One region of the Arthrobacter sp. Y3221087 genome, then DNA from elsewhere that is predicted to be linked to it. Evidence: predicted binding sites of a transcription regulator. Region 1 holds the regulator's gene; the other holds the start of a gene.

Region 1 (9,620 bases):
CGGTGCTCAACAAGATCGACCTTCCGGCGGCGCAGCCGGAGAAGTATGCAGCGGAACTGGCCAATCTCATCGGCGGTGATCCGGAGGACGTCCTGCTGGTTTCGGGCAAGACCGGCGTGGGCGTCGAGGCCCTGCTGGACAAGATCGTCACCGACCTCCCGGCACCCGTGGGTGACGCCAACGCACCCGCCCGCGCCATGATCTTCGACTCCGTCTATGACACCTACCGCGGCGTGGTGACCTACGTGCGGGTGGTGGACGGCATGCTGCATCCGCGCGAGCGCATCCAGATGATGTCCACGAAGGCCTCGCACGAACTCCTGGAGATCGGAGTCAGCTCGCCCGAGCCGACGCCTTCCAAGGGCCTGGGCGTCGGTGAGGTGGGCTACCTCATCACCGGCGTGAAGGACGTCCGCCAGTCCAAGGTAGGTGACACGGTCACCAACCTTGCCAAGCCGGCGTCGGAATCCCTCAGCGGCTACGCCGATCCCAAGCCCATGGTGTTCTCCGGGCTCTACCCGCTGGACGGAACCGATTATCCGGTGCTCCGCGACGCCCTGGACAAGCTCAAGCTCAATGACGCCGCACTGGTCTACGAGCCGGAAACCTCCGCCGCGCTGGGCTTCGGCTTCCGCGTGGGCTTCCTTGGCCTGCTGCACCTCGAGATCGTCCGGGAACGCCTGGAGCGGGAATTCAACCTGGACCTGATTTCCACGGCACCTAACGTGGTCTACGAGGTGACCCTTGAGGACAAGTCCGTCCTGACCGTCACCAACCCCAGCGAGTTCCCGGCCGGCAAGATCCGGGAAGTCCGGGAACCCATGGTGTCCGCCACCATCCTCGCCCCCAACGAGTTCGTCGGGGCAATCATGGAACTCTGCCAGGGCCGCCGCGGCCAGATGAAGGGCATGGACTACCTCTCCGAGGACCGCGTGGAACTGCGGTACTGGATCCCGCTGGCCGAGATCGTCTTCGACTTCTTCGACATCCTCAAGTCCAAGACCCGGGGCTACGCATCGCTGGACTGGAAGGCCGACGGTGAACAGGTGGCAGACCTCGTCAAGGTGGACATCCTGCTGCAGGGCGAACAGGTGGACGCCTTCAGTGCCATCACCCACAAGGACAAGGCCTACGCGTACGGCGTCATGATGACCGGCAAGCTGCGCGAGCTCATTCCGAGGCAGCAGTTCGAGGTCCCCATCCAGGCAGCCATCGGATCCAGGATCATCGCTCGCGAAAGCATCCGCGCCATCCGCAAGGATGTGCTCGCCAAGTGCTACGGCGGTGACATTTCGCGTAAGCGGAAGCTGCTGGAAAAGCAGAAGGAAGGCAAGAAGCGCATGAAGATGGTGGGCCGCGTGGAGGTTCCCCAGGAGGCCTTCATCGCCGCGCTGACCACCGACGAGTCCAAGGACAAGGCCAAGAAGTAGTGATGACAGTGGCCGCATCTATCACGGGCCGCAGCAATGCCTAGTGTTCTTCCCCTGGGCGACCCCGCGCCGTCGGACGGCCTGCTGCCCGCCCAGGCAGCCGAGGGCGCGGAGAGCCGTGCCTTTGGGTTGTATGTCCACATCCCCTTCTGCGCGGTGCGCTGCGGGTACTGCGACTTCAACACCTACACCGCCACCGAGCTCGGCGGCGGCGCGTCCCAGGACGCCTATGCCGGCACGGCCGCCTCCGAGGTGGCGTTTGCCGCCAGGGTGCTGGCCGGGTCCGGGCTTCCGGCGCGGAAGCTGAGCACTGTTTTCTTCGGCGGCGGGACGCCCACCCTGCTTCCCGCCGACGATCTCGCCCGGATCCTTCGGGCGGCAATCGACGAGTGGGGCATTGAGGACGGCGCGGAGGTCACCACCGAAGCCAATCCGGACTCCGTGACTCCCGAGTCCCTCGCTGTCCTCAAGGCAGCGGGTTTCACGCGCGTTTCCTTTGGCATGCAGTCGGCGGTTCCGCACGTACTCAAGGTCCTGGACCGGACGCATACCCCCAGCAGGGTTCCGCAGGTGGTGCAGTGGGCCAGGGAGGCCGGACTGGCCGTCAGCCTGGACCTGATCTATGGGACGCCGGGCGAATCCCTGGACGACTGGCGGTACTCCCTGGAGACCGCCCTGTCCTACCAGCCCGACCACATCAGCGCCTACGCGCTGATCGTGGAGGATGGCACCAAGCTCGCCGCGCAGATGCGGCGCGGGGAGGTCCCGGGTATCGACGACGACGACCACGCCGACAAGTACGAACTCGCCGACCAGCTGATCACCGCGGCCGGCCTGGGCTGGTATGAGGTCAGCAACTGGGCCCGCACCCGGGAGCAGGCGTGCCGCCACAACCTCGCCTACTGGCGGGGGGACGACTGGTGGGGGATCGGCCCGGGCGCCCACTCCCACGTTGGCGGCGTCCGGTGGTGGAACGTCAAACATCCCACCGCCTACGCCGGCCGCCTGGCCCAGGGACTCTCACCTGCTGCCGGGCGGGAAACCCTTGACCCGGAAACCCGGAATGTCGAACGCATCATGCTGGAGGCGCGCCTCCAGGCAGGCCTTGAAGTGGCCACCCTGAGCGCTGTTGGACGCCACGAGATGGCAGGACTGATTGCCGACGGCCTGGTGGACCCGGCCGCGGCATTCCGCGGGAAACTCGTCCTCACCCTGAAGGGGCGCCTGCTGGCAGACGCGGTGGTCCGCCGGATCCTCCCGGACTGACCTGCCCGGATGGGCCCACGCCGGCGAGGGCCCCGGCCCGAGCTTGCGAGGGTTGGGAGCCGGTGGGGACTACTTGATCCAGCGCAGGTTGTACTGGTACCGGTGCGGCTGGCCCTTGTTCACGTGGATGCCGGCCGCCACCGAGAAGCAGGTCAGGGCGATCCAGATCAGCGTGGCGATGACGGCGAAGATGTTGCCGATGACGGGGATGAACACCAGGATGTTCGCCACCACGGCCGCAATGGTGGGCGGCAGGCTGAAGTTCAGCGCTTCCTTGGACTCCTGCGCCGTGAACGGCCCGCGGTCGCGGAAGATCAGGAAGATCAGGAGCGCAGGTACGCAACCGAGGATTCCGCCGAAGTGTGCCAGGGTGGCCCATTGCCTGTCCTCGCCTGCCGTCAGGGGCAGCGCGTTCGCCGGGACGCCATGGTATTCAGAGCGGCCTGCGCCGCCCTGGCTGTCCCTGTGATCACGGGTGTTTTCTGCCACAGTCTGTTTCCTTCGAGAGTGCAAATAGTGCGAAATGCCGGTGCTGCCTTGCTGCGGCCGCGGACAGTGCCGCAGGACCTGCAGTACCAAGAATACTGGCTATCCGGGACATGGCTCCCCATTCAGGGCACCGTGAGGAAGTCGATCACTTCCTCAACGCGGCCCAGCAGCGACGCCTCAAGGTCAGCGTAGCTGCGGACGGCACCCAGCAGCTTCTGCCACCCCAGCCCGATGTCCTCCTTCGTGGCGTGCGGCCAGCCGAAGGCCGCCAGCACGCCGGTCTTCCAGTCCTGGCCCCGGGGCACTACGGGCCACTGCTCGATCCCCAGGACAGCGGGCCTGATGGCCTGCCACACATCCACGTACGGGTGGCCCACGATCAGGACGTTCCCCGCGGCGCCGGGGGACGCCATGACGGCGTCGGCAATGCGGGACTCCTTCGAGTCCGGCACCAAGTGGTCCACGAGCACGCCCAGCCGCCGTCCCGGCCCGGGCCGGAAATCGGCCACCGCTCCGGCGAGGTCGTCAATGCCGTGCAGGGGTTCGACGACGATGCCCTCCACGCGAAGGTCGTCTCCCCAGACCTTCTCCACCAGTTCGGCGTCGTGCTTGCCTTCCACCCAGATGCGGCTGGCTTTGGCCACCTGGGCACGCTGGCCCGTGACCCGGACCGATCCCGACGCCGTCCTGCCGGCTCCGGCGCCGGCAGCGGCACGCGGTGCCGGCGGCATCAGGCGGATGGCCCGGCCCTCCAGGAGGAAGCCGAAGCCGAGCCGGAACGTCCGTGACTTTCCCCGCCGGTCTTCGAGCGCCACCACGTGCATGCCGCCTGACTTTTCCACCCGCGTCACGGCACCAACCCACCCGGACTGCACGTCCTCCAGGACCATGCCGCGTTCAACGGGGACTTCGGGCAGTTGGGTGCGGACGGGGCCGGACATCTCCCGGGGCCCCCAATTCTGGTAATCCATGGATCGACTCCGCCTAGCGCTAGATCAGTGCCGCCGGAATTTCGCCCGGAGCGGTACCAATGCTAACAACGGGGCGAGTCATAATAGACTGTTAGCACTTAGGCATGTCGAGTGCTAACCCTGAGGGTTTTCCCTGATGTTTGTTGCACAGGGTGGCGCTGCCGCCCTGACCCTGGATGGAGGTGGAGTGTGAGCGAGCCACGCAAACTGGAAGTGCTGCGGGCAATCGTGGAGGACTACGTCCACTCCCGCGAGCCCGTGGGTTCCAAGGCGCTGGTGGAAAGGCATCATCTCGGCGTATCCAGTGCAACAATCCGCAACGACATGGCAGCCCTGGAAGACGAAGGGCTCATCACCGCACCGCACACCAGTGCGGGCAGGATTCCCACGGACAAGGGCTACCGCCTGTTCGTTGACCAGATCTCGGCTGTAAAGCCGCTGTCCCAGGCTGAACGCCGCGCCATCCAGTCGCTGCTCGAAGGCTCCGACGACCTCGATGATGTCCTGGACCGGACCGTCCGGCTGCTGTCGCAACTGACCAACCAGGTGGCGGTGGTCCAGTATCCCCATCTGAGCCGGGCCCTGATCCGCCACATCGAATTCGTCCTGCTGGCACCGCGGAAAGTGCTGGTGGTCCTGATCGCCAACAGCGGCAAGGTGGAGCAGCGGGTGATCGACGTCGGCCAGGACCTGGGTGACGACGCCCTCGCCGCGCTCCGGACCCAGTTCCTCGGTTCCCTCGCCGGAACCCCGCTGGGCCAGTTGGGGCAGTCCCTGCCCGGCGTCGTTTCCGCCGTCGGCCCGGCGCAGCGACCGGCCGCGCAGGCACTGGCCCACGGGCTGGAGCTCCTGGCGCACAGCAGCCGCGAGGAGCGCATGGTCATGGCGGGCACGGCGAACCTTGCCCGGTCCAACGTGGATTTCCCGCTCAGCATCGGACCTGTCCTGGAAGCCCTGGAGGAACAGGTGGTGATGCTGCGCCTGCTGAGCGAAATGGCGCAGGACCACCGTGGCGTGGCAGTCAGCATCGGGCGTGAGAACCCGTACGACGGCCTTGCCGAAGCTTCCGTGGTGGCCACCGGCTACGGTCCGGACAGCGCAGCGAAAATAGGCGTGCTGGGTCCCACCCGCATGGACTATCCCACCACCATGGCCGCCGTCAGGGCTGTTGCCCGCTACCTATCCCGGATTCTGGGGCCCTGAGCGGGGCGCCGGTTGCCCTGGCAGCCGGTCCGCGGAAGGACACCCCCACTGCATGCAGTCAACAAGGAAGAGATACGAACTTTGAGCAGCCACTACGACGTCCTTGGAGTCTCACCGGAGGCCACCGGAGAAGAAATCAAAAAGGCCTACCGCAAGCTGGCCCGCACCCTGCACCCGGACGTCAACCCGGGCGAGGAGGCCGCTGACCGCTTCAAGGCAGTGACCCATGCGTACGAAGTCCTCTCGGACCCCCAGAAGCGGCGCGTCTACGACACCACCGGCAACGAGAACGGCACGGACAACGGGTTCGGCGGCGGCAGTTACGCCGGGCAGGGCTTCGCATTCCAGGACATCTTCGACACCTTCTTCGGTGCTGGCGGCTCTACCGGTCCGGCCTCACGCGTCCGACGCGGCCAGGACGCCCTCATCAGCGTCCGGATCGACCTTCGTGACGCCGTCTTCGGCGTCAACAAGAAACTCGAGGTGGACACGGCGGTCACCTGCCCCACCTGCGAAGGCTCCTGCTGCCAGCCCGGCACTCATCCGGAGCGCTGCGATATCTGCGGCGGCAGCGGCCAGGTCCAACGGGCAGTCCGCTCCATCCTCGGCCAGGTCATGACGGCTGCCCCCTGCGGCAGCTGCGAAGGATTCGGCACCGTCATCAAGGATCCCTGCAACGAGTGCAGCGGCCAGGGCCGCATCCGGAGCCGCCGTTCACTGACCATCAAGGTTCCTGCCGGCGTCGCCACCGGAACCCGCATCCAGCTGTCCGGGCAGGGTGAGGCGGGACCCGCCGGTGGACCTTCCGGCGACCTCTACGTGGAGATCCGGGTCAACAACGATCCCACCTATGTCAGGGACGGGGACGACCTCCACGCCACCTTGAACATTCCCATGACGGCGGCCGCCCTTGGCACCGAGGTCAGCCTGGAAACTTTCGACGGCACGCAGGAAATCGACGTCAAGCCCGGCACCCAGTCCGGTGAAATCATTACGCTTCGCGGTTTGGGCGTCACCCACCTTCGCGGGTATGGCCGCGGCGACCTCAAGGTCCACCTGCAGGTGGAGACTCCCGCCAAGCTCGATGCCGCCCAGGAAGACCTGCTGCGGCAGTTGGCCAAGCTCCGGGGTGAGCAGATCACCGACGGCAAGCTGGCTGCGAGCGGCGGCATGTTCGCCAAGCTTCGGGACCGCCTCGGTAACCTGTAGCGGTGAGCAACCCCGTCTTCTTCACCGCCGCCGGGTCCCTGGATGGACTGTCGCCGGGCGGCCGCTTCGTCCTGGAAGGGGCCGAGGCCAGGCATGCCGTCGCTGTCAAACGGCTTGAACCCGGCGAAGCCGTCGATATTGTCGACGGCGCCGGCACCAGGATGACAGGGCGGGTCGCCGCTGCTGCGCCGGCGGCCCTCGAGGTGGAGTGCGCGTCCGTAACCGTCGAACAGCGGCCGGAAGTCCGGCTGGTGCTCGTCCAGGCCCTGGCAAAGGGCGACCGGGACGAGCTGGCCATCGAAACGGCCACCGAGCTGGGGGTCGACGCCGTGGTCCCATGGCAGTCCGAGCGGTCCATCGTGCGGTGGAAAGGTGACCGCGCAGCGAAAGCCCACGCCAAATGGCAGTCGGTGGTAACCGCCGCCGCCAAGCAGGCGCGGCGGTCCTGGGTGCCGGAGGTCCGCCCCGCCGTCGACACCGCCGCGCTTTCCGCAGCCGTCGAGGCCGCGGACCTGGCGGTCATCCTGCACGAGGACGCCGTCCGCCCGCTGCGTACCGTCCTTGAGGGTTGGCAGGCCGGCGGCGGGGGAGCGGAACCCCGCGAGGTGCTCCTGATCGTAGGACCCGAGGGCGGGATCAGTCCCCGCGAAGTCACCAGGCTCTGCGACAAAGGCGCCGTGACTGCACTGCTGGGGCACCACGTCCTGCGGTCATCCACGGCCGGGCCGGCCGCCGTCGTGCTGGCCAGCGACATCCTGGGCCGCTGGACGGCTACCGCACCTTGAAGGCGCGGGTGTCCTCGAACTGGTCCGGACCGCCCCCGGTTCCGGCCTGCGCCACCCGCAGCTCGTAGTCACCGGCCGGCATGGTCAGGGCCAGGGTGAAAACCCCCGCCTGGCCCTGCTCGGGCGAGGCTGTTGTCTCCCCGGTGAGGAAGGGCTCGGTGCTGCCGTCGGTTCCGGACCGCAGGATTTGCCAGCGGAGCTTGCCGCCGGCGGTGGTGCTTCGTCCGGTGATCTTGACGCTGCCCCCGGGTACTTCCACGTTTTCCTGCGGATCGATAATCCAGACGGGCGCCACCAGGCCCGTGCTCCGGGTCATCAGTGCGCCGAGCGGGATGTGGTCGAACGCCACGTAGTCCGTATGCCCGTCCACCAGGATTCGGACCCGGATCTGCTGCCCGGAGTCGATCAGGCCTGAGCTGGCGGCGGCGGCTGTTGCCGTGTAGACCAACTGCTGGATGGCCCGGGCGGCCATCTCCGCATCGAGGTTGCTGTTGAAGGCGTCCTCGGAGACGTCCACCGTGATGACATCTTTACCCGAAATGGACGTGGCGAGCGTGCGGGGGCTTTGCCAGGGCGTGAAGAAGTCGGGGTCGAGCGGCTTGTCCGACATCATGGAGCGCAGGGCCCGCGTCACGGGATTTTCCTGGTCCGGCACGTCCCGGAATTCGCGGTACAGGAAGACGTCGCTGCCGCTGCGGCCAATCCAGTACACCGGAGCCTTGTTCGAGGACTGGGTGGTTTCCAGCGGCGCACTCGTGGACGGCGCCTGTGCCGTGCCGGTGGCGATGGGATTGGTGGCCAATGTGCCGGTGGGCGCCGGCCCGGCCTCGGCGATGCAGCCTGTCATGGCCGGGACAGCTGCCAGGACTCCGGCCAGCAGGAGACCGCGCATGCGGCCCACGGCACGGCCGGCCCTCAGGGGCGCAGCGGATTCCGGCACGTTCGTCCTGTCCTTTCCTAACGCGGAGGGCCGATCCCCGGGCGGCCTGGTCTTCCAGCTGCAGCTGGATTTCCAGCATGGCACACCCTGCAGGCCCTGCCAGCCGCCAGCCCTCGCCTGCGCCCAACTGAAACGGGAACGATATGAGGCCGATATGAAGTTGATACCTAATGACGGAACTGGGTCATTCTTCGTCCATGCGGCCGGTTCCCGTATCCGGCGCCGGCGGCTGCTGGCGTAATATGGAAAGACAATCTGTACCGACCTTGAGGGGACCACAGGCCAGCAGGCCATCACTATGACTGAATCAGCGAACGGAAAGCGCCGGTCCACCGGAGAGGGCAGCAGCGGGGAGTTCCCCCACTCCCTCCCGGGCATCCGCACTGAGGTGGTCCTTTTCGACAACTCCGATCAGATGGTCCAGTCGCTCGGCAGCCACGATGAGGCGCTGCGGTATATCGAGGAGCAGTTTCCGGACGTCAACTTCCACGTCCGCGGCAACGAGCTTTCCATCAGCGGACCCATCCATGACGTACCCCGGATCATGCGGCTGCTCCATGAAGTCCGCGGGCTCGTGGCGCGCGGCACCATCATCAGCCCGGCGGTGCTGCAGCAGCTGGTGGCCCTGCTGCGCACCCAATCGTTGCAGAACCCTGTGGAGGTGCTCACCCACGACATCCTCTCCAGCCGCGGCAGGACAATCCGGCCGAAAACCCTGAACCAGAAAACCTACGTTGACGCCATCGACGACAACACGGTGATTTTCGGCATCGGGCCTGCCGGCACCGGGAAGACCTACCTGGCCATGGCCAAGGCGGTCCAGGCCCTGCAGCAAAAAGAAGTTACCCGCATCATCCTGACCCGCCCGGCAGTGGAAGCCGGGGAACGCCTGGGGTTCCTGCCCGGGACGCTGAGCGACAAGATCGATCCGTACCTGCGCCCGCTCTACGACGCCCTCCACGACATGATGGACCCGGAGTCCATCCCCCGCTTGATGGCGGCCGGAACCATCGAAGTGGCGCCCCTGGCCTATATGCGCGGGCGCACCCTCAACGACGCGTTCATCATCCTTGATGAGGCGCAGAACACCACGCCCGAACAGATGAAGATGTTCCTGACACGCCTGGGCTTCGGATCCAAGATGGTGGTTACCGGAGACGTCACGCAGGTGGACCTTCCGTTCGGCACCCGGTCCGGGCTCCGAATCGTGGAGGACATCCTGCAGGGCATCGAGGGCGTCAACTTCTCGGTTTTGGATGCCGCCGACGTCGTCCGCCACCGCCTGGTTGGCGACATTGTCAACGCCTACAGCATCTGGGACGACGCC
Region 2 (21,888 bases), 710 kb from region 1:
CGCCTGGTCCAGGACCTGCGGCCACCGGCCTTGCGGGAGGATCAGCCAAGTGCCTGCCAGGACGCCGAGGATGACCACGACGGCGGCAGGCAGCAGCCGCTTGAACAGGTGCAGCCAGTGCGCCAACAGCCCGAACGGCCTGCCCGATTCGGCCTTCCGGACGAAGGAGAGCGTCAGCAGGAAGGCGGAGATCAGCAGGAAGATATCGACGCCGCCGGACACCCGTCCGAGCCACACGTGGTAGGCCACCACCATCAGGACGGCCAGTGCGCGGAGCCCCTGGACCTCGGGACGGAACGTCGGTTTCCGGCTCTTGGCGGCTGCTTTCGGCACTGGGCCGCTGGAGAAGCTGGTTTTTGTCATGCCCGGTCCCCGGATCCCCATCCGGTCAACGCAAGAAACTCCTGCTCAAAGAACGGAGCCAGGGTCATGAGATAGGACCGTGTGACATGGTTTTCGTCCTTGTACACGATGACGTTGCCAATGACAGCCGGACAAACGCCGTCCATGCAGAAATAATGCGTGAGATCGAGGAAATGGGTATCCGGAAGTAGGTCGTCCACTGCAACTGTGTCCGGCACAGGACTGAAGTTTTCCGCCGTGCTTCCGTTACAGGGGGCAGGGTCGATTGGGTTTTCTTCCAGGCAGGCCGGCACGTGCAGGGGCATCCGTGGAGTGTCCCGTACTCCGACCACGGGAATGCCTGCGTCATTGAGCCTGCTGGCTTCCCTGATCCAGGAACTTTCGAGGATGTCCGTAACGGTGGGATCTGCCACAGTCCGGGTGCTGGTTGTCAGCACTAGATCCGGCTTCAATTCCAGCACCTGTTCGAAACTTTTCTTGTTGAACTCAATGCACTCCTCAGAGATGCCTGGTGCCAGCTCGTCAGTCAGGGGACAAAATCCCTTGGTGATGGATGTGACACGCCAATGATGCTTCTCGGCCATCATGAGCACTGGCGTATTGAGCACGAAGGCGTGGGAACTCCCCATGACGACGATATGTTTGGCAGCGCCCTCAGCCCCATTGGTACAGATGCTCGCGTACTCGCCTGCGCCTATGCATGGCTCTGGAAAGACTGGCCATTCCTCGGCGATAACTTCGAGTTTGGGCACCGGCGGGGCTTTTGGGTCCGGCGTGAACTGGTATCCGTCGCTCAATGCCAGGGCACCGGGGTACCGGGGATCGTCGAGTCCAATGGCCGAGATCGAATCAGCCTGCAGAATGGAATGGCGCCAAAGGGCCAGCGGTGCAGAGGCAACTGCCACAGCAATAGCCACCGCCACCGCAGCCCGCCGCCTCTTGGCTTCGGGCCATTTCCATTCACGCCACGGCTTCTCGACAAAGCGCGTGGTGACATAGGCGAGAACCAGCGAGGTGACAATGATCGCAGTGCCGGACAGCCAGCCCGCGTGCTCCTTGCCGCTCCACGCCAGTGCGATCACCAGGACGGGCCAATGCCAGAGGTACAGGGCGTAGGAATTGTCTCCCAGCTTTACCAGGGGCTTTGAGCTGAGGAACCTGTCAACCCCGATGGAACTGCCCGTCTGGCCCGCCACGATGATGAGCACCGCCGAGAGAGTGGGCCAGAGCGCTGCGATACCGGGAAATGCCGCCTGGACATTCAACACGATTCCGCAGCTGATCATTGCTACGAGGCCTACCCAACCCAGCACAACGCGGGTCCGCCGTCCCGGCCGCAGGCCAGGCAGAAGCAGTGCCACCAACGTGCCGAGTGCGAACTCCCAGAGCCGGGCGCCAGTATCGAAGTAAGCCTGTACCTGGTTTGTGGCAGTGAAGTAGACCGAATATGCCAGCGATAAGACAAAGACCGCGGAGAATAAATATGCCAGCAGCGGCCGGTAGGCGAGCCTGAACCGGCTGGCAGCCCACGCGGCGCCTGCAAAAATAATGGGCCAGAGGATGAAGACCTGCCCCTGGATAGACAGCGACCAGAAATGTTGTAGCGGGCTGGCCAGGCTGTTGTTGGCGTAGTAGTCCACCGTCTTCTGTTGCAGCAGCAGGTTTTCCGAGTAAAAGAGTGAGGCCCAGCCGTGTTCTATGACCTCGAGCCAGCGGCCGCGCGGAAGAAGCAGGTAGGAGGCCAGCAGCGTGGCCAGGATCACCGTTACGGCAGCGGGAAGCAGGCGCCGGAAGAGGTGCAGCCAGTGCTTCAGCAGGGCAGTCGGCTCCCGGCGCCCGTACCGGCCGGTGAACTGAAGGGTCATGAGGAATGCTGACACCAGGAGGAAGATGTCAACCCCTCCGGAGACCCTTCCGAACCAGACGTGGTACGTCACGACCATGAGGACTGCCAGCGACCTCATGCCTTGGATTTCCGGGCGGTAAGCACTCTTGCGGTACTTCTGCGAGGGGTCGGCCGGGCGGGCCGCGGCCTCGGCGGTCCATGATGTCGACACAAATAACCCTTCGGAGCGCGCAATGAACCATCAAGGTTACCCGAGCTGGCGGGCAGCTCCCCAATCCGAAGTTTCCTTCGAAGGCATCCGCCGGGCCAGGTAGCGGGCGTCCCTGACGGTTCCCGTTACCGTTGCGGACGCCGCGGCATACATGAAGTTGTTACCGAGGAAGTAGAGGCCGGGCGAGTCCAGGGCCACTCCCCTGTGCTGCCGGGGATCGCCAGAGGAGTCAAGGAGACCGGGATCGAGCCAGCCGAACTCCTCCCGGAAGCCGGTGCACCAGATCACGTTCGCCACGTCGGTGCGGGTTCCGTCGGCCAGGACGGGCAGGCCACCCTCAACCCCTGCGACGCGCGGAACGAAGTGCACCCCGGCCGCTGCAAGATCTTTCGCTTTGGTCCGGATAAGCGGAGCGCCGTGCCCTTTCACCGCCGGCGCGGCCTTGCGGCCAACGGGGGTGGCCAGGGTCAGGACATGCAGCCCGGCGAAGCGGACCACCGGGAGGAAGAAGCGGGCAGCCGTCCTGCCGTGCTTGACCGGAATTTCGCTGGCGCGCCTCGCCGCCACGAACGTGGCATGGGTGCGGGCTACTTCACGCGCAATTTCTGCGCCTGAGTTTCCCAGGCCCACCACCAGGACAGGCCCGTCCTGCAGCTGGCCTGGATTCCTGTACTCGCTTGAGTGGAGCTGGATGATGGAAGCGTCCAGCTCCCGGGCGAAGGGCGGAAGCTTGGGCTGCCGTTCGGCTCCAGTGGCCACCACCACGTTCCGAGATTCCCACCTGGTGCCGTTGGAGGCGGCAATGTACCGGTCCCCCTCATGCCACAGCCGATCCACCCGGATGCCGGTCTTGACGGGCAGGTCCAGCGCCGAGGCGTACCGCTCAAGATAGTCTGCCATCGCGTCCTTGGTAGGGAAGGACAGTGGATCCGCGGGAAATGGGACGCCGGGCAGCCCGTTGTACTTCGCCGGCGTGAACAGGCGCAGGGAGTCCCAGCGCAGCCGCCAGCCGTCACCGATCCTCCGGCTGGCGTCAAGGATCAAGAACTGCCTGCGCTGGCTGGCCAGGAGGGAACCCATCGCGAGTCCGGCCTGTCCGCCCCCGATCACCAGTGTGTCCAACACTGTGCCGGTCCCATTGGTGCTGCTGTTGTGGTTGTTCATGGCTGTATCACTCCTTGCTTACTTGCAGTTTCCTGGACTGAACCTCCCTGTGGACCGCCAATTCGCGCCTGTCCAGTTTTCGGACCGCCGTGGCCGTACCGGATCCACCAGACGAGCATCAGCGCTGATGCGAGGACGTAGGCCAGGTGGAGGGCCCAGATGGGCCCGGCGGGAAGGTTGAAGACGTAGACGGAATGGACGGCGTTGGCCACATTGCTCAGCACCAGGTTGCCCGGGCTGTAGGACGCCAGGTCCCGGGTGCGGGCAGCCTTGACCAGCATTGGCAGCATGCCAACAGCAAACAGCACCGTGGAGAGGGTGCCGGCCAACATGGGAAGGTTCATGTTCTGAGGCTATTGGCCGGCCCTGGGCCTGCGCGTCGGCCAAAACATGCAACCTTTCGTCCCACCGGCATGGGTATTAATGCCCATACCGGGGTGCGCCTATCCTGCCAGGCCGTGTTCGTAGGCGTAACTGGTGGCCGCCGCCCGGGAGGCCACGCCAAGCTTGAGGAAGATATTGCTCAGGTGCCTGGCAACCGTCTTCTCGCTCAGGTACAGCTCGGCGGCAATGGCACGGTTTCCCTTTCCGGACGCCACGAGCCGGAGCACCTCGCGCTCCCGCGTCGTCAGGGGACCGCCCTGCGCAGTGGATGAGTTCTGCATCAAAGACGCTGCCCAAGCCGCTGCCGGGGCTGCACCAAGTTCCAGGAATTCGGCGTGGGCAGCCTCCAAATCCATCACGGCGGACGACTCATCCCCGAGTTCCCGGCAGGCGCATGCGATCAGCACCCGGCACCGCGCGGCCTCATGGGGCACCCGGAGTTCGAACCACAGGCGCCAGGCCTGGCGCAGCGACCGCGACGCCGCTGCAGCGTCCCCTTCTGCCAAGTGGATGGTGCCCCTTGCCTGGCAGGCAACCGCGGTCACCATAGGCATTGGGCATTCGCTGGCGAAGGCGTCCAACTCATCTGCTCCCCCGCGTGCTGCGGCCAGGTCTCCGGCGGCCACCTCGATTTCCACCAGGGCAGGCAGCAGGTGCCGCCGGGTGGCAGTATCGGCAACGCTTGCTGCCCTGCGAATCATGGACTGCGCCTGGCCAGCGTGTCCGCGTCCCAGTGCCAGGAGCGCCAGTCCGGGCTGGGGTTCGTAGCCGCTCTCTGCGGCTTTCCGGTAGGACTCCTCCGCGGCGGCGATGTTGCCCGCCACCCTGTGCACTTCGCCCTGCTCGTAACAGCCGCCGAAAAGCGCCTGGGGATCACCCCTGGTTGACCGGTCCTGGGCAGCGGCCGCCGCTTTCAGCGCTTCGGCCCAGGCGCCGTGCAGCCGGAAGAGCTCTGCCCGGTGGGCCTGGCACTGCCCGCTGAACGCCACCATGTCCGGCCTTGCGGCGCACCAGCGGTCCAACGCGATAGTCCATTGCATGGCCCTCGCCAGGTCATAGGCCAGGTGGCAATTGCCGATGACGGCGCAGTAACCGATGCCGGAGGGTATCGGGGACAACTCGCCCGACGTGACAGCCACCATGACCTCGTCGAGGATCTCCAGGCCCTCGTTTGGCCGGCCGAGCATGAGGTTGGCTTGCCCCGTGCCAAGGAGTGCCAGGGCAGCCACGTCCTTGTCCTGCGCCAGGCGGGCAATCTCGGCCGCCCGGTTGAACACCTGCAGGGCGCCCGCGGGGTCACCGCCGTAGAGCTTGCCCAGCCCCTGGGGCATGAGCAGGAGCCCTTGCACGGCGTGGATCGCGTCAAGCTCCTTCGCCAACCGTTGCCCTCGGGCCAGCCAGCCGCCGGCGCGTGCCATCTCACCGAGGTTGCTCAGCTGGATGCCCATCCAGCCGGCGCACCGGGCTGCGCCGGCGACGTCTCCAACTTCCAGGAATTCCTCGTGCGCACGGGTGAGCGTTTCAAGGCCTGCTGTGGTGTTGCCGGTCAGGATCTCCGCGGTGGCAAGCCTCTCGAGGTCCGCGGCCGGAAGTCCGCCCCGCCGGTCGGCATCAAGGAAGTTCTCGAAGGCATCTGTCCAGCGGTGCTCGCGGAATGCAGCCCGGCCCTGGTCAATACCTGTTTCAGCGGACACCCGGCCTCCTTTCGGATACCCCGCCCAGCCGGCCCGCCGTCGTCGTGCTTGTGCAGTGGCGGTCCCTAAGCGTCACCGTACGCCCGCCGGCGCACGGGCACAAGCGGCGCCGTCAGGAGCGCAGCAGGGCGCGCAGCGTCTGGATGGTGTCGGCTTCGGCGGGCATTTTGTCGTCGCGGTAGCGCTTGACCCGGGCGAACCGGAGGGCGATGCCGCCCGGATAACGCGGGGACTGCTGCACGCCGTCGATAGCGGTCTCCACCACCGTGACAGGCTCAACCCAGACCGTGTTTGCCGTCCGCCGCACTTCGATCTCCTGGAACCGCTCAGTCTGCCAGCGCAGCAGTTCGTCCGTGAGGCCCTTGAAAGTCTTCCCAACCATCACGTACCCGCCGGGTTCGCCGAATTCGCCGGCGGGGTCGAGCGCTCCGAGGTGCAGGTTCGACAACATTCCCGACCGCCGCCCCGACCCCCATTCGCAGGCGAGCACCACCAGGTCATACGTCAGCACCGGCTTGACCTTGATCCAGTTGGACCCGCGCCGGCCGGCGGCGTAAAGGGACCCCACCGCCTTCACCACTACCCCCTCATGCCCGGCGGCGAGCGCGGCACGCGAGACGTTCTCGGCAACCGCCGGGTCCGCGGTGATCTCCCCGGGGACCCGGTGGCCGGGCGCGATACGTTCGAGCACCCCGAGGCGCATGACCAGCGGCTCGTCCAGCAGGTCGCGGCCGTCGATGTGCAGTACGTCGAAGAACCACGGATGCAGCAGGGTGGAGCGCGCCTGGTCCGCCCCGAACCGTGACATGGTCTCCTGGAACGGCCGCGGGGCGCCGTCCTCGCCCAGGGCGAGGGTCTCGCCGTCGAGGATCACGTCCCGTACCGGCAGGCTCCGCACCAGCTCCACCACCTCGGGCAGCCGGTGGGTCACCTCCGCCAGTGTGCGCGTATAGATACGCACCTGCTGCCCGGAGCGGTGCACCTGGATGCGGGCGCCGTCGAGCTTGTACTCCACCGAGGCCTCCCCCGTGGCCTCGAGCGCCGCACTGGCACTGGACGCCGTTGCGGCGAGCATGGGCTGCACGGGGCGGCCCACGACGAGGCCCACCGCGTCCAGCTCGGCGGCCGTCCCGGTCATGGCCAGCAAGGCGGTGCCGCCGAGGTCGCCGGAAAGCATCGCAGCCCGCCGGACGGACTCCACCGGCCGGCCGGCGGCGCGGGCGACGGCGTCCGTCAGGACGCCTTCCAGGGCTCCGGTGCGGAGCTCACCCAGGAGAACTCCGGCGATGAACGCCTGCTCACGTTCGGTGGCGGCGGACAGAAGCGTCCGGAGGGTGGCGGCACGCTCCGCCGCGGATCCGGTGCCGGCCGTGCCGAGGAGGCGGTCCAGGGCAGCGTCGACGTCGGCCACCGTCAGGGTGCGCTCTTCGGCCGGTTCCCCCTTGGCTGCCGACATTCCGCTCCAGCCCACTCCCACGCGCCCCTGCCGCGGCCTTGCTGTGAGCAGGCCGACGGCAGTGGCAATCTCCCCGGGTTCCAGCCGGCGCAGCAGGTCCGCGAGCGCCTCGACCTTGGCGAGCCGGGAGCGTGTGGAAGCGACCGCACCAGTGGTTTTCACGAGCTCATCGAGCAGCATGGGACCAGTCTGCCACGGCGCCGCCAGCGGGCTCTGGACACGATACCGGCGCCGTCCCAAAATGGGCGGATGGGCATCATCGTCGCGAACCTGTTCATGACCCTCGACGGCGTCTACCAGGCGCCCGGCGGACGCGAGGAGGACACCGAGGCCGGTTTCGCCTTCGGCGGCTGGCAGTTGCCGGTGTCCGATGACGAGTCCGAAGCCGACATCGAGGCCGGGATCGGCCGCATGGACGCCCTCCTGCTGGGCCGGAAGACGTACGACATCTTTGCTGCGTACTGGCCGCACCAGTCAGGCGACATCGGCGCCACCCTGAACCGGGTGCCCAAGTTCGTGGTCTCCGGATCGCTGGCCCACCCCGGCTGGGTAGGCACCACCGTGCTGCCGGATGCCGCGGCCGCGGGAAGGCTCCGCGAGGAGTACGGGGAGGTGCATATGTTCGGCAGCGGGGCCCTCATCCGCTCCCTGCTGCGGGCGGATGTGCTCGACCGCCTCAGCATCTGGCTGTATCCGCTCACCTTGGGACAGGGGAAGCGCCTCTTCGACGCCGGGACCATTCCGGCCACCTTCCGCCTCGCCGAACCGGCACGGTCCTTTCCGAAAGGAGCGGTGCGGCTGGTTTATGAGCGTGCCGGCCGGGTGGAGACGCAGGACATGCCGGGAACTTAATTCCAGCCGTACCCGAAGATGCAAAAAACCGGCCCGGCGGATGCCGGACCGGTTTCTTGTTTGCACAGTTTCCTGCCAACGGCAGGTTAGTGGCTGTGGCCTGCGTGCTCGTCTTCCTCAGCGGGCTTCTCCGCAACCAGGGTCTCAGTGGTGAGGACCAGGGCAGCGATGGAGGCTGCGTTGCGCAGGGCGGCACGGGTGACCTTGACGGGGTCGATGACACCGGCAGCGATCAGGTCCTCGTATTCGCCCGACTTGGCGTTGAAGCCGTTGTTGGTTTCGAGCTCGGCGACCTTGGCAGTGATGACGTAGCTGTCGAAGCCGGCGTTCTGGGCGATCCAGCGGAGCGGCTGCACCAGTGCGCGGCGGACAATGCCCACGGCAGCGGCGGCGTCGCCTTCCAGCGCCTTGACGGCGGGGTCCTCATCCAGTGCCTTGAGGGCATGGATCAGGGCGGAACCGCCACCGGCCACGATGCCTTCTTCGAGGGCAGCGCGGGTGGAGGACACGGCATCTTCGATGCGGTGCTTCTTTTCCTTCAGCTCAACCTCGGTGGCAGCACCAACCTTGATGACGCCGATGCCGCCGGCCAGCTTGGCCAGGCGTTCCTGGAGCTTTTCGCGGTCCCAGTCGGAGTCGGTGCGGGCCAGCTCGGCACGCAGCTGCGCGACGCGTGCGGACACGTCCTCGGCAGAGCCTGCTCCGTCCACGATGGTGGTGTTGTCCTTGGTGACCGTGATGCGGCGGGCAGTACCAAGCACCTCCAGGCCAACGGTGTCCAGGCTCAGGCCCAGCTCCGGGGAGACAACCTGTGCACCGGTGAGGGTGGCAATGTCCTGCAGCATGGCCTTGCGGCGGTCACCGAAGCCCGGAGCCTTCACGGCAACGACGTTCAGGGTTCCGCGGATGCGGTTGACGATCAGCGTGGACAGGGCCTCGCCGTCGACATCCTCGGCGATGATGAACAGCGGCTTGGACGCCTGCAGCGCCTTCTCCAGCAGCGGCAGGAATTCCTGCAGGGAGGAGATCTTGCCCTGGTTGATCAGGATGAGGGCGTCCTCGAGGACTGCTTCCTGGCGGTCCGCGTCCGTGATGAAGTACGGGGACAGGTAGCCCTTGTCGAACTGCATGCCCTCGGTGAGGACCAGTTCGGTCTGGGTGGTGGAGGATTCCTCGATGGTGATTACACCATCCTTGCCCACCTTGCCGAAGGCCTCGGCCAGGAGCTCGCCGATTTCTTCGCTCTGTGCCGAGATGGCAGCCACGTTGGCGACCTGGGTGCCCTCGACGGGGCGGGCGTTCTCCAGCAGCCGTGCAGCGACGGCTTCAACCGAAACCTCGATGCCGCGCTTGATCTGGCCGGGAGCAGCGCCGGCAGCTACGTTGCGCAGGCCTTCCTTGACCAGTGCCTGGGCCAGGACCGTTGCGGTGGTGGTGCCGTCGCCGGCAACGTCGTTGGTCTTGGTGGCAACCTCCTTGGCCAGCTGGGCACCAAGGTTCTCGTACGGGTCGTCCAGTTCCACTTCGCGGGCGATGGTGACGCCGTCGTTCGTGATGGTGGGCGCGCCCCACTTCTTGTCCAGGACAACGTTGCGGCCGCGGGGGCCGAGCGTTACCTTGACGGTGTTGGCGAGCTTATCGATGCCGGCTTCAAGAGACCGGCGGGCAGCGTCGTTAAACGCAAGCTGCTTTGCCATGGTTTTGTCCTTTCAAGACAGAACCCCGCGCAGCTGACCAGCGAAAGGCATGACCAGCGGCACGGGGATCCGGGAAGTTACTTTACGACGATCGCCAGGACGTCGCGGGCGGACAGCACGAGGTACTCGGTGCCGCCGGTCTTGACTTCGGTTCCACCGTACTTGGAGTAGATCACGACGTCGCCCACGGCTACGTCGACCGGTACGCGGTTGCCGTCTTCGAAGCGGCCGGGGCCTACTGCAACAACTTCGCCTTCCTGGGGCTTCTCCTGTGCGGAGTCCGGGATCACCAGGCCGGAAGCCGTGGTCTGCTCGGCTTCGAGCGGGCGGACAACAATACGATCCTCAAGAGGCTTAATAGAGACCGACACTCGGACCTCTCCTTTTCGTCAGCAAATTCGTGGACTTGGAAAGCTTTCCGCCCTGGCTGGCAACCGTCGTCGCGGTGCCGGCAGCAGCCTGGTGGCAGCTCTTCATGTGTTAGCACCCTCCTAGGGAGAGTGCTAATGAAGACTCTATGTCCGGGTTAGCACTCGGTCAAGGCGAGTGCCAGCGTTTCGTCTTCGGCGGACACATGCGCCATGTACATTGAAGCGGTGCGAGCTGCCGTGTACCTGATCCTTGCGAACCTGTTCTGGGCCGGAAACTTCGTGGTGGGCCAGTCGGCCATGAAGACCATGGACCCGCTCCAGCTGACGTTCTGGCGCTGGGCCCTGGCCGCCGCACCGCTGCTCCTCCTGGCACACGTCGTCGACAGGCCGGACTGGAAGGCGGTGCTGCGCCGCTGGCCGGTCCTGCTGCTGCTGAGCGTGCTGGGGATGAGCGGCTATACCCTGCTGCTGTACAGCGCGCTGCAGCACACCTCGGCCCTGAACGCCTCCCTGGTCACTGCCGCCAACCCGGCGCTGATCATGGTGCTCGCCGTCGTCCTCCTTCGGGACCGGCCCCGCCCGGTGAGCTGGCTGGGCATCGGCCTGGGCTTGGCCGGGGTCCTCCTGGTGCTCACCGACGGTAACCTGCAGCGGCTGGTCACTTTCTCCATCAATGCCGGTGAACTGCTGATCCTGGCCGCCATCACGGTATGGGGCTTCTACACCATCATCGCCCGCAGGCTGTCCCTGCCGGCCATCACGTCCACCGCGGTGCAGGTTGCCCTGGCAGCCGTGGTCCTCACCCCCCTGGCGGTGGTGAGCGGCGCCGGGCTGCCGTCCACTCCCGCCGAAAGCTGGTCGCTGGCGTTTATCGCAGTGTTCCCGTCGCTGGGCTCCTACCTGCTGTGGAACCTGGCCCTGAAACGGACCACGGCCGCGAACGCGGGCAACTACCTGAACCTGATCGCCGTCTTTACCGCTATCATCACGGTGCTGCTGGGCCAGCCCATCACCATCGCGCAGGTTATGGGCGGCATCCTGGTGATATCAGGCGTACTGCTCACCAGCGCCGGGCAGCAGCCTCAGCGGCCCAGATCCTCGAAGCCAACGTCCTCGCCGCCGTCAGAATCCCGCGTCCCCTGATTCCTGCTGCGGTACAGCACAGCGGCTGCGGCGGCCGCGGCCAGCAGGGAGGCGACCAGGAACACAATGCTTCCGGTCCGTGCCCCGGCATACAGCCCGCGGATATCCCGGGCCTCCTGGGTATCGTCCTCGATGCTGTTGCCGCCCACCGAATAGACGGTGGCGTTGAAGGTGTCCAGGAAGAAAATGATCACCAGCAGCGCCAGGCACACCACCGCCACCACGGCCGCCGCGATCAGCGCCGGGCGGCCGTACTTGGCAGGACCCCGGTCCGTGGGCTGCTGTTCTCCGGACTGCTGGGGGCCTGCGCTGTCTTCCATGGTTTCAACCCTATCGGCATCCCGCAGGACGCTCCTCCACTAGGCTGGAACGCATGCCCAACGCTCCCCAGGACCAGATCGCGCCGCTGCTTACCCCGGAAGGCTGGGAACTGCTGGCCTCCCTTGGGCCCTACCGTGATGACGCGTCATTCGGGCTGAATTCCGCGCTGCGCAAGGCCGGGCACTCCCCCGAACTCGTGTCCGCCGCCCTCACGCAGTCACGGCTCCGCACCAGGGCCGAGGCCAAGTTCGGCGAGTTTGCCCGCCAGATGCTGTTCACCCAGGCCGGGCTGGAGCAGGCCACCCGCCTGAACGTTGCAGCCCGCCACGCACAGCGCTTCGCCGAAGCGGGCGTCAGCCACGTGGCAGACCTGGGCTGCGGGCTCGGCGCCGACTCCCTTGCGCTGGCTTCCATGGACCTCACCGTCACCGCGGTGGAAAAGGACGAGACAACTGCCGCCTGCGCCACCGTGAACCTTATCCCCTTCCCGAACGCTACCGTGGTCCACGCGGACGCCACCGCGGTCCCGCTGGACGGCATCGACGGCGTGTGGCTGGACCCCGCCCGCAGGGTCACCTCCAGCTCCGGCACCACGCGCATCTGGGACCCCGAAGCCTTTTCGCCGCCGCTGTCCTTCGTGGAGTCCCTCGCGGCATCCGGAAAGGCCGTGGGGGTGAAGATGGGGCCGGGGATGCCGCATGATTCCGTGCCCGAAGGCTGTGAAGCCCAGTGGGTGTCCGTGAACGGGGACGTCACCGAGGTGGCCCTGTGGTTCAACGCCGTGCGCCGCGCCGGCGTCCGCCGCTCAGCCCTGGTGCTGGGGCCAAACGGAGCAGCCGAGCTTGCCAGCGCCGATGAGTTCGGAGCCGGGCCCGCGGCGCCTGTGGGTCCTGTGGCGGGTTACCTCTACGAACCGGACGGCGCCGTCATCCGCGCGGGACTCGTGGCCGACGTCGCAAAGGAGCTCCGCGGCCACCTGGTGGACGAGCACATCGCCTACATCTGCTCCCCCGCACTGGCGGACACCCCGTTCGCGCGTGCCTACAAAGTGCTGGATGTCATGCCCTACAACGTCAAGGCGCTCAAGGCCTGGGTTAAGCAGGAAGGCATCACTGTGCTGGACATCAAGAAGCGCGGCACAGCCGTCACCCCGGAGGAACTGCGGAAGCAGTTGCTGCCCGGCGGCAAGAATGCCGGCAAGAAGGGCGCCGGGAAGACAGCCACCCTGGTCCTGACCCGCATCGGGGAGGACCGGGTGGCCATCGTGGTGGAACCGGTGGCAGCCGGCACCTGAGCACCAGATGCTACTGGGCGCGCATGAACTCCTCGGCGGCCCGCACCTGCTCAGGGGTGGGCCGCACGCCCGTGTAAAGCACGAACTGTTCCAGCGCCTGGATGGTGGCCACCTCCGCACCGGTGATCACCGGCTTGCCCGCGGCGCGAGCCGCCCGGACCAGCGGGGTCTCCGCGGGCAGCGCCACCACGTCGAAGACAATCCTGGCGGCGTTGATGGCCTCGGCAGGGAACGCCACCGTTTCCGCGTCCGCCCCGCCGGCCATCCCCAGCGGGGTGACGTTGATGATCAGGTCCGCGGTGCCGCCGTCGAGCGCTGCCCGCCATTGGAAGCCGTACTGGGCGGCGAGCGCGCGTCCGGCGGCCTCGTTCCGTGCAATCACCGTGACGTCCTTGAAGCCGGCGTCCCGGAGTGCCGCCACGGTAGCCTTGGCCATGCCGCCGGCGCCCTGGACCAGGACCGAGTAACCGGTGGGCACCGAATTGCTGGCGAGCAGCTGTTCGATAGCCGTGTAGTCGGTGTTGTAGGCCTTGAGGTGGCCGTCCGTGTTCACGATGGTGTTCACCGAGTCGATGGCCTTGGCGGAGGGGTCCATCTCGTCAACGAGGGCGATGACGTCCTCCTTGTACGGCATGGAGATTGCGCAGCCACGGATGCCCAGCCCGCGGACCCCGGCGATGGCCTGTTCGAGGTTGGTGGGGGCGAACGCCTTGTAGATCCAGTTGAGCTCGAGCTGGTCATACAGGTGGTTGTGGAACCTGGTCCCGTTGTTGCTGGGACGGGCCGAGAGCGAGATGCAGAGAGTCATGTCTTTATTCAGAATGGGCACCTGACCATTAAACGCGCTCAGGCGGGGCAGCCCGTTCCGGCCGGTATGTTCCCGACGGCGGCAGGCAGCTTTCCGGGCGCCGGCGCCTTCCCTGCCAGCACGGCGGCGAGAGCGTCGAACGCGGCATCGCTGCGGCCGTAGAGCGCCAGCCGGACCGGCGCCGGGGAGGCCTGCAGCGTCCATGGGACGTCCAGTGCCACCTCGATGTCTCCTCCGGCGGGCCGCCCGCCGTGTCCGATGAGGTTCACCACCGGCCCCGACCCCAGGCTGAGGCCTGCCCGGGTGGCGGCGGCCTCGAAGCGTTGGCGGTCCCCCGGCCCGCCGCCTGCCACCCGTATAGCCCCCGGAACCAGCGGTCCGCTGCAGGGCCCGGACACCACCGTGACGGCCGAGGCCGAGACCCGGGCGGAGACTGGTGCCGCGCTGCCGGCCGGCGTCCCTGCTGCAGGGCCTCTCCGTCCCTGCCAGACCATCATCGTGGCCACCCTCCGGGCGGCCTCGTCCAGCCGTTCAGCGGGGAGCGTTCCTGATTTCACCGCCGCAACGATGGCGGCGTGGGCCTGGGCGACGTCGGCGGGCATCAGCAGCAGGTCGGCACCCGCTGCGAGCGCCATCACCGCGGCGGTTCCGCCGGGGTACTGCTTGGTTACCGCGCCCATGTTCAGGGCGTCCGTCACCGCCACACCCTTGAATCCCAGTCCGCGCAGGGCGGCGTAGGTGGGAGCAGAGAGCGACGCCGGGACGCCGGGTTCCAGCGCGGGCACGGCAATGTGCCCGGTCATCACCATCGGAGTTCCGGCGGCGATGGCGGCCTGGAAGGGCTTCCAGTCCCTGCCGCGGAGTTCCTCCACGGCTGCGGGCTGGACCGGCAGGTTGTGGTGGGAATCGGCGGTGACGGAACCATGCCCGGGGAAGTGCTTCACCGTGGGCAGGACACCCGCAGCCAGCATGCCCTGCGAGAACGCCACCCCGTGCACCGCAGCCGCGGCAGGGTCGGCGGACATGGACCGCGCCCCGATGGTGGGGTCCTTCGGGCCCATGGTGACGTCCGTGTCCGGGGCGAAGTCAACGTTGAAGCCCAGCGGCACCAGCTCGCCGGCCAGGCCCTGCCCCGCCTCCCTGGTCAGCGCTTCGCTGCCTGCCGCACCGTAGCTCATGGGCGCGGGCCACTCTGTCAGCGGCGGGCCGAGGCGCGCTACCAGGCCCCCTTCCTGGTCCACCCCGATCATCCCGGGCCAGGGGTTGCCATCCGCCACGGCGGCCTGGGCGAGCCGCTGGTTGATGGCGCCCATGCGGGCAAGGTCAACCCTCCCCTGCGGGTCGCGGGGAACGTTGTCACCCATGATGATGGACCCCGCCAGGTGCAGCCGCTCAACGGTGGCCGCGTGCGCCTCCACATTGAAGCCCTGGAAGAAGGGCATCAGCACCTGGCCCGCCTTCTCCTCCGGCGTCATGCCTGCCACGGCCGCGGCGGCGGCGTCCTGGTCGCGCTGTTCCGGGCCCCAGCCCAGGGGCCGGGAACCGGGGTCGGGTGCGGGGGACGCCGAGGCGGGCGCCGCCGTCGGACTCGCTGATGCCGACGGTGACACGGTGGCGGACGGCGCCGCGGGGGACGGCGTCGACGACGGGACGGGGCCGGGCGCGGCGGTGCAGGAGGCCAATGCAACGGCGGATAATGCTGCCAGGAGGGGGAAAGTTTTGTGTGGACTGTCACGCAGGTGCTGGAACGGGGACATCATTATGATGCTACCCCTGAGCTATAGACTTGAAACACCCGTTCGCCTGCCGGCAGCAGCCCGTGAGCGGCGCCCGCCAGCCGCAACAGGACAGTAAGGAAACGCGTGAAGATCGACTTCGCTTCATCGAGGCAGTCAACCCTCGGTGTCGAATGGGAACTCGCGCTGGTGGACGGCAAAACCGGTGAGCTCGCATCCGTGGCCAATGAGGTGCTGCGCGGTGTGGTGGACCGCCATCCCGAACTGAACGAGGACGACGAGCACCCGCACATCAAGCAGGAACTCCTGCTGAACACGGTGGAACTTGTCACCGGAATCTGCGAAACGGCCGCCGAGGCAAAAGAGGACCTGAGCCGGTCCCTTGCCGCCGTCCGGGAGGTCATCGACCCCATGGGCGTGGAACTGTTCTGCGCCGGCAGCCACCCGTTCAGCCCGCCGCAGCTGCAGCCGGTGACGGACAAAGCCCGCTACGCCAAGCTGATCGACCGCACCCAGTGGTGGGGCCGGCAGATGGTGATTTACGGCGTGCATGTGCACGTGGGGCTGGACCGGCGAGACAAAGCCCTGCCGGTCTTGGACGGGCTGGTCAACTACTTCCCGCACTTCCAGGCACTGTCCGCTTCCAGCCCGTTCTGGGGCGGCGAGGACACCGGCTATGCGTCCCAGCGCGCCCTGATGTTCCAGCAGCTGCCCACCGCCGGCCTGCCGTTCCAGTTCCCGTCCTGGGCGGAATACGAGTCCTACGTCCAGGACATGTTCACCACAGGCGTGATCGACACCCTTTCCGAGATCCGCTGGGACATCCGTCCCGTGCCGAACCTGGGCACCATCGAAATGCGCATCTGCGACGGCCTGGCAACCCTGGAGGAAGTGGGCGCCATCGCCGCCCTCACCCAGTGCCTTGTGGACGAATTTTCCACCGTCCTGGACAACGGCGGCAGCATTCCCACCATGCCGCCGTGGCACGTCCAGGAGAACAAATGGCGGGCCGCCCGCTACGGCATGGACGCCATCATCATCCTGGACGCCGCCGGCAAGGAGCAGCTGGTGACCGACCACCTGCTGGAAACCCTGAACCGGCTGGAACCGGTGGCCGCGAAGCTGCGCTGCTCCGACGAACTGGCGGACGTTGAAAAGATCATCCGCCGCGGGGCCGGCTACCAGCGCCAGCGCCGGGTGGCAGCCGAACACGGCGGAGACCTCCAGGCCGTGGTCCTGGACCTGGTCAAGCAGATGCGGAACGGCCCCACCGCCTGACCCGCCCGATACGGGGCACTTCGGCACGCCGTCGTGATTTCCGACGGCGAGACCCCCAAAGTGCCCCGCGACGGTTCGCCGGGCCGACCGCGGTCAGGCCGGGAGGGACACCGAGGTCACCGGCAGGGACGAGTCCGGGGCGAAGCCGATTCCGCTGGGGGCAATGCCTGCCATCACCAGCTGCGCGCCGAGGGCGGCCACCATGGCCCCGTTGTCCGTGCAGAGATCCAGCGGCGGCACGTGGAGCCTGATGCCGGCCGACGCACAGCGCTGGCCGGTCAGCTCCCGGAGCCGTGTGTTTGCCGCCACCCCGCCGCCCAGCAGGACGTCCTTGATGCCGTGTTCCCGGCAGGCCAGCACGGCCTTGGACGAGATGATGTCCACCACGGCTTCCTGGAACGCGGCGGCGATGTCCGCCACCGGGATCTCCTCGCCGCGGGCTTCGAACTGCTCAACGCAGCGGGCCACGGCGGTCTTCAATCCGCTGAAGGACCAGTCGTAGCGGTGCGGGCCCGGCTCTTCGGCGGTGCCCATGTACTTTGGCTGGCTGAGGCCCCGGGGGAAACGGATCGCCTTGGGGTTACCGGTGCGGGCCACCTTGTCGATGACGGGGCCGCCAGGATAGCCCAGGCCCAGGATGCGGGCCACCTTGTCGTAGGCCTCCCCCGCGGCATCGTCGATGGTGGAGCCAAGCAGGACCACGTCATCGGTGATGCTGTTGATTCTCAGGATCTCCGTGTGCCCGCCGGACACCAGCAGCGCGCCAAGGTTTTCTGGCAGTTGCGGCGCCTTGCCGTCTTTGCCGTCCAGCAGCCCGACGCCCACGTGCGCCACCAGGTGGTTGATGGCATACAGCGGTTTGCCGGTGGCCACGGCCAGGGCTTTGGCGGCGCAGACCCCTACCATCAGGGCGCCGGCAAGTCCGGGTCCGGAGGTGACGGCGATGGCGTCCACCTCGTCCAGGGTGACCCCGGCGTCGGACAACGCCTGCTCCAGCGTGGGAACGAAGGCGTCCAGGTGCGCCCGGGAGGCGATTTCGGGGATGACGCCGCCGAAGCGGACGTGCTCGTCCATCGACGAGGATACGGTGTTGGTCAGGAGGGTGGTCCCCCGGACCACGCCGACGCCGGTCTCGTCGCAGGACGACTCAATGCCCAGGACCAGTGGCTGGGTGCGGTTCATGGCTGGTTTCCTTCGTGTGTTTCCGCGTCGCCGGTGAGCTGGAGCCGCATGATCAGGGCGTCGACGCCGTCGCGGTAGTAGCGGGGGCGGATGTGGATCTGCTCGAATCCGAAGCGCAGGTACAGCCGCTGCGCGCGGGGGTTATCGGCCCGCACCTCCAGGAGGACGTCCGCCGCGTTCCGGCGGCGTGCCTCGTCAATGAGGCCGGTCAGCAGCGTGCTGCCGATGCCCCGTCCCTCATAGCCGGGAACGACGGCGATGGTCTGGACGTCCGCGATGGGTTCAATGCACATGAGCCCGGCGTAGCCCACGATGCCCTCTTCGCTTTCGGCCACGAAATACCGCCGGGTCTCCGGCTGGGCCAGTTCGTCCAGGAACATCTGCAGCGGCCACGCATCCACGGGGAAGAGCTGCTGTTCCAGAGCATTCACGGCCGGCACGTCGTCGAGGGTCATGTCGCGCACGGTGACGTTTAAGACTTCGTTCACAGGGCCCTCTTCCTGGGTCCGGGCATCTGCGCATCGGACTCGCGGAGGTACAGCGGCGTGGAGTCCAGGAGGCCGTTGCCGGCGGCCAGACGGGCCAGCGCGAACTGGCCCAGGTACAGGGCGTCGGGCTGTTCCTGCGCGAAGTCCGGGTCCGCCTGCAGGGTGTCTGCATAGAGGCCCGCTCCCGCCCCAAATGCCGGCAGGTCCGGCAAATCTGCGGCGAAGTTCACGTGCGGCCCGTCCTCGAGCCGGGGCAACTGCCCTTCAGCCAGGGTGTAGCGGGCCCAGTAGACCTCCTTGCGGCGGGCGTCCGTCACCACCAGGAATTCGGCCGGGGCCGCGGTGGATTCCGCCACCTCCAGGGCCACGGCGTCCAGGCTCATCAGCCCGTGCAGCGGTTTGCCCCAGACGAAGGCGAGGGTGCGTGCTGTCGCGATTCCGGACCTGAGGCCGGTAAAAGGGCCGGGCCCCACACCCACCACCAGGGCGTCGATGTCCTGCCCGCTGACGCCGGCTGTGGCAAGCATGTCCTCGATCCCCGGCGCCAGCACCTCGGCGTGGCTGCGGGTGTCCTCCGTGGAGAAGCTGGCCACCACGCCCTCCAGCGCGTCATCGGAGACGAGCGCGGCGCTGGCCACGGCGGAGGTATCGATCGCAAGGATCAGCATCAGTTGTTCCCTTCGGCGGTGCCCAGCCCGGGCGGGGCCGGCCAGCGCGGGCCGTATCCGCGCATGACGATGGTGCGCGGCTCGTCCGTGTCGTCAGTGTCGAAGTCGAGGCCCCCCGCGGCGGAGGGCCCGGGGGCAGCCAGCCCGATAGCGCGGTGCAGGTCGATTTCCAGCCGGCTTTCGCTCAGGTGCTCCACCCGGTCGTGGCCCCACTCCACCACCGTCACGGACGAATCCATGGTGTTTTCCAGGTCGATGTCGTCGATCTCCGCGGCCGAGCCGAGGCGGTAGGCGTCCACGTGGACCAGGTCCGGGCCGCCGGGCCGTGGGCCTTCGGGCAGGTTGGGGTGGATACGGACCAGGACGAACGTGGGCGAGATGATGCCGGCGCGGACGCCCAGCCCCTCCCCCAGGCCCTGCGTGAAGGTGGTCTTGCCGGCACCCAGCTCGCCGGAGAGCACCAGCAAGTCCCCGGCCTCCAGCAGCCCGGCAAGCCGGGCGCCCAGCGCATGGGTCTGGTCCGCCGTCGCCGCGGTGAAGGTCTTTTCCCAATTTGGCAGTGTGCCCTGTTCGACGGCGGTCACGCGGCTCCCCCGGTCTGCAGGGCGGCCGCGTGCCGGCCCCCGGACGTGTCCCGTTCGTTGATGAAGCGGCGCGGAACCCGGGGGCTGATCCTGGTCACGATCTCATAGTTGATGGTCCCGGCGGCGCGGGCCCAGTCATCGGCGGTAGGGCCGCCGTCGTCGCCGCTGCCGAACAGTTCGGCTTCCGCACCCAGCAGCGCGGCACCGGCGGGACCCGTATCGCCAAGGTCGATCACCATCTGGTCCATGGCGATCCTGCCCACCACCGGGTAGGTCCTGCCGGCCACGCGGACGGGGCCGCCGGTGGCGATGCGGGGGATGCCGTCGGCGTAGCCCACGGGGATCAGGGCCAGGGTGCTGCGGCCGGTGGTGTGGTAGCGGAGGCCGTAGGAGACGCCCTGTCCGTCCGGCACTTCCTTGCACTGGGACACCAGGGTCCGGAATGTCATGGCCGGCCGCAGCCCGAGTTCCGCGGAAGTCTGGCCGTCGAAGGGTGAGAGCCCGTAAATGCCCAGGCCGGCGCGGACCAGGTCGAAGTGGGTGTCCGGCCGGGAAAGCGTGGCGGGGGTGTTGGCCAGGTGGCGGACCTCGGGGTCCACCCCGGCGTCCTCGGCAACAGCCAGGGCCTCGCGGAATGCCGCCAGCTGCTGGTCCGTTTCGGGCCGGTCCGGTTCATCGGCCACGGCCAGGTGGGAGAAGATGCCCACCACCCGCAGCAGGCCCTGGTCCTGGTATTCCATGGCCTCGCCCACCAGCTGGTCCCAGGTCTCGAGCGTGGCGCCGTTGCGGCCCAGGCCGGTATCGACTTTCAGGTGCACCCGGGCCGGGCGTTCCTGCTCCCGGGCGGCCGCCACAATGCGGTCCAGTTCCCAGCCGGAGCACCCGATATCCACGCCGGCGGCCACCGCAGCGCCGAAGTTGCTGTCCACCGTGTGCAGCCAGGCGAGCAGCGGGGCCTCAATACCGGCGGCCCGCAGCGCCAGGGCCTCGGAGATGTGGGCCACGCCCAGCCAGGAGGCACCCGCTTCGATGGCTGCGCGGGCCACGGGAACGGCGCCATGTCCGTAGGCATCGGCTTTCACGACGGCCATGACCTTCGCCGGGGAGGCGGCGGCTGCGAGCCGGCGGACGTTGTGGCGGATGGCGTCCAGGTCGATCACGGCGGACCGCTCGTGGCGCGGGTCCGGGCCGGGGGCACCGCTGAATTCACCGGTTGTTGCGGGGTAAGTCACCTTAGTGATTCTAGTGCGGGCGGTTCCGGCCGAATAATCACGGCGGTGCGCGCGGGTTTCCCGGAACCGGCTGGTGCGCCGGGGCGCCTGCCGGTTCGCCGCCGTCGGGGCTAAGCGTCCGAGAGGTGGGCGATGGTGGCCGAGGCCCTCCGCTGGGCGGCGAGCGGGACGTCCTGGATGATCTCCGCGAGGAACCCAAAGCGGCGAAGCCACTGGCTCATTTGCCGCTCGGGCCGCGCGTTGGCGCGCTTCCACCAGTCGGCGATGTCGCCCCAGCCCGGGGCGGCGAGCGAGCCGCCCACTTCCTGCACCGCGAGCGAGGCGCACAGGTTCGCGAACCGCAGCCTGTTCCCCAGTGGCCAGCCGGCCAGGCTGCCCACAATGAACGCGGCGTCGAAACAGTCACCTGCGCCGGTGGGATCGAAGGCCTTGACGGGAAGGGCTGGCACCCACTCCTCCTCCCCGGTTTCCGAATCCACCGCCATGGCACCCTGCGGGCCGAGCGTCACCACGGCCACCGGAACCCGGTCAGCCAGTGCGTACAGCGCCGTCCACGGATCGTCCTTGCCGGTAAAGGCCATGGCCTCGCGCTGGTTGGGCAGGAACGCGTGGAAATACTGCAGGTTCTCCAGCCGGACCGGCGCCCACTCCCCGGTGGGGTCCCAGCCGACGTCGCCGAACAGCTTGACTCCCGCCTGGTGGGCCGCCTTGGCCCAGGGCTCCACCTCCACGCCCACCTCCGCGATTCCGGCGAGCGCGGGCGGCGGTGTGCCGATCAGTTCGGAGGACGTCACCGGGGCGGCGTGGCCGTGCGTCACCATGGACCGGTCCTTCTCCACGCACAGCGAGACCGTCACCGGCGAGTGCCAGCCGGGGACGCGCCTGGACAGGCTGAGGTCCACATGTTCCTGGCTGGAGAGGATCTTCCAGTTGAAGTCCCCGTAGCCGTCGTCGCCGAACGCCGCCGCGAGGCCTGTCCGGAGCCCCAGGCGGGCTGCGGCGATGGCCTGGTTGGCGACGCCGCCGGGGCAGCTGCCCATGCCGTCGCTCCAGATTTCGGTGCCCGGTTCCGGGCCGTGGGGCAGCCCGGTGAAGATGATGTCCTGGAAGACGGTC

What was found. Region 1 encodes HrcA, which represses chaperone genes, less so after heat shock. Its sites were predicted from a motif close to TTNGCACTCGNNNNNNNCGAGTGCNAA; they were not measured.
Region 2: a site for HrcA is predicted at 10,194-10,220, ahead of groES (co-chaperone GroES). Genes of this name have one in related genera too.

The regions. Positions count from the first base shown of each region.
Region 1 covers NZ_JBNHFE010000001.1:1,773,389-1,783,008, forward strand. Annotated here, with positions in the region: gene lepA (translation elongation factor 4) at 1-1,430, shown strand, start outside; gene hemW (radical SAM family heme chaperone HemW) at 1,467-2,696, shown strand; gene AC5RUO_RS08445 (DUF4870 domain-containing protein) at 2,766-3,185, opposite strand; gene AC5RUO_RS08450 (DUF3097 domain-containing protein) at 3,308-4,156, opposite strand; gene hrcA (heat-inducible transcriptional repressor HrcA) at 4,346-5,359, shown strand; gene dnaJ (molecular chaperone DnaJ) at 5,441-6,568, shown strand; gene AC5RUO_RS08465 (16S rRNA (uracil(1498)-N(3))-methyltransferase) at 6,571-7,353, shown strand; gene AC5RUO_RS08470 (GerMN domain-containing protein) at 7,340-8,293, opposite strand; gene AC5RUO_RS08475 (PhoH family protein) at 8,592-9,620, shown strand, end outside.
Region 2 covers NZ_JBNHFE010000001.1:1,055,098-1,076,985, reverse strand. Annotated here, with positions in the region: gene AC5RUO_RS05145 (acyltransferase family protein) at 1-363, opposite strand, end outside; gene AC5RUO_RS05140 (acyltransferase family protein) at 360-2,420, opposite strand; gene AC5RUO_RS05135 (flavin-containing monooxygenase) at 2,457-3,584, opposite strand; gene AC5RUO_RS05130 (hypothetical protein) at 3,581-3,928, opposite strand; gene AC5RUO_RS05125 (LuxR C-terminal-related transcriptional regulator) at 4,028-5,662, opposite strand; gene AC5RUO_RS05120 (ATP-dependent DNA ligase) at 5,775-7,298, opposite strand; gene AC5RUO_RS05115 (dihydrofolate reductase family protein) at 7,368-7,970, shown strand; gene groL (chaperonin GroEL) at 8,057-9,667, opposite strand; gene groES (co-chaperone GroES) at 9,745-10,038, opposite strand; gene AC5RUO_RS05100 (DMT family transporter) at 10,249-11,181, shown strand; gene AC5RUO_RS05095 (glycosyltransferase 87 family protein) at 11,121-11,501, opposite strand; gene AC5RUO_RS05090 (THUMP-like domain-containing protein) at 11,555-12,796, shown strand; gene AC5RUO_RS05085 (shikimate 5-dehydrogenase) at 12,807-13,625, opposite strand; gene AC5RUO_RS05080 (glycoside hydrolase family 3 N-terminal domain-containing protein) at 13,643-15,079, opposite strand; gene AC5RUO_RS05075 (glutamate--cysteine ligase) at 15,467-16,618, shown strand; gene tsaD (tRNA (adenosine(37)-N6)-threonylcarbamoyltransferase complex transferase subunit TsaD) at 16,712-17,800, opposite strand; gene rimI (ribosomal protein S18-alanine N-acetyltransferase) at 17,797-18,255, opposite strand; gene tsaB (tRNA (adenosine(37)-N6)-threonylcarbamoyltransferase complex dimerization subunit type 1 TsaB) at 18,285-18,956, opposite strand; gene tsaE (tRNA (adenosine(37)-N6)-threonylcarbamoyltransferase complex ATPase subunit type 1 TsaE) at 18,956-19,540, opposite strand; gene alr (alanine racemase) at 19,537-20,772, opposite strand; gene AC5RUO_RS05045 (carbohydrate kinase family protein) at 20,883-21,888, opposite strand, start outside.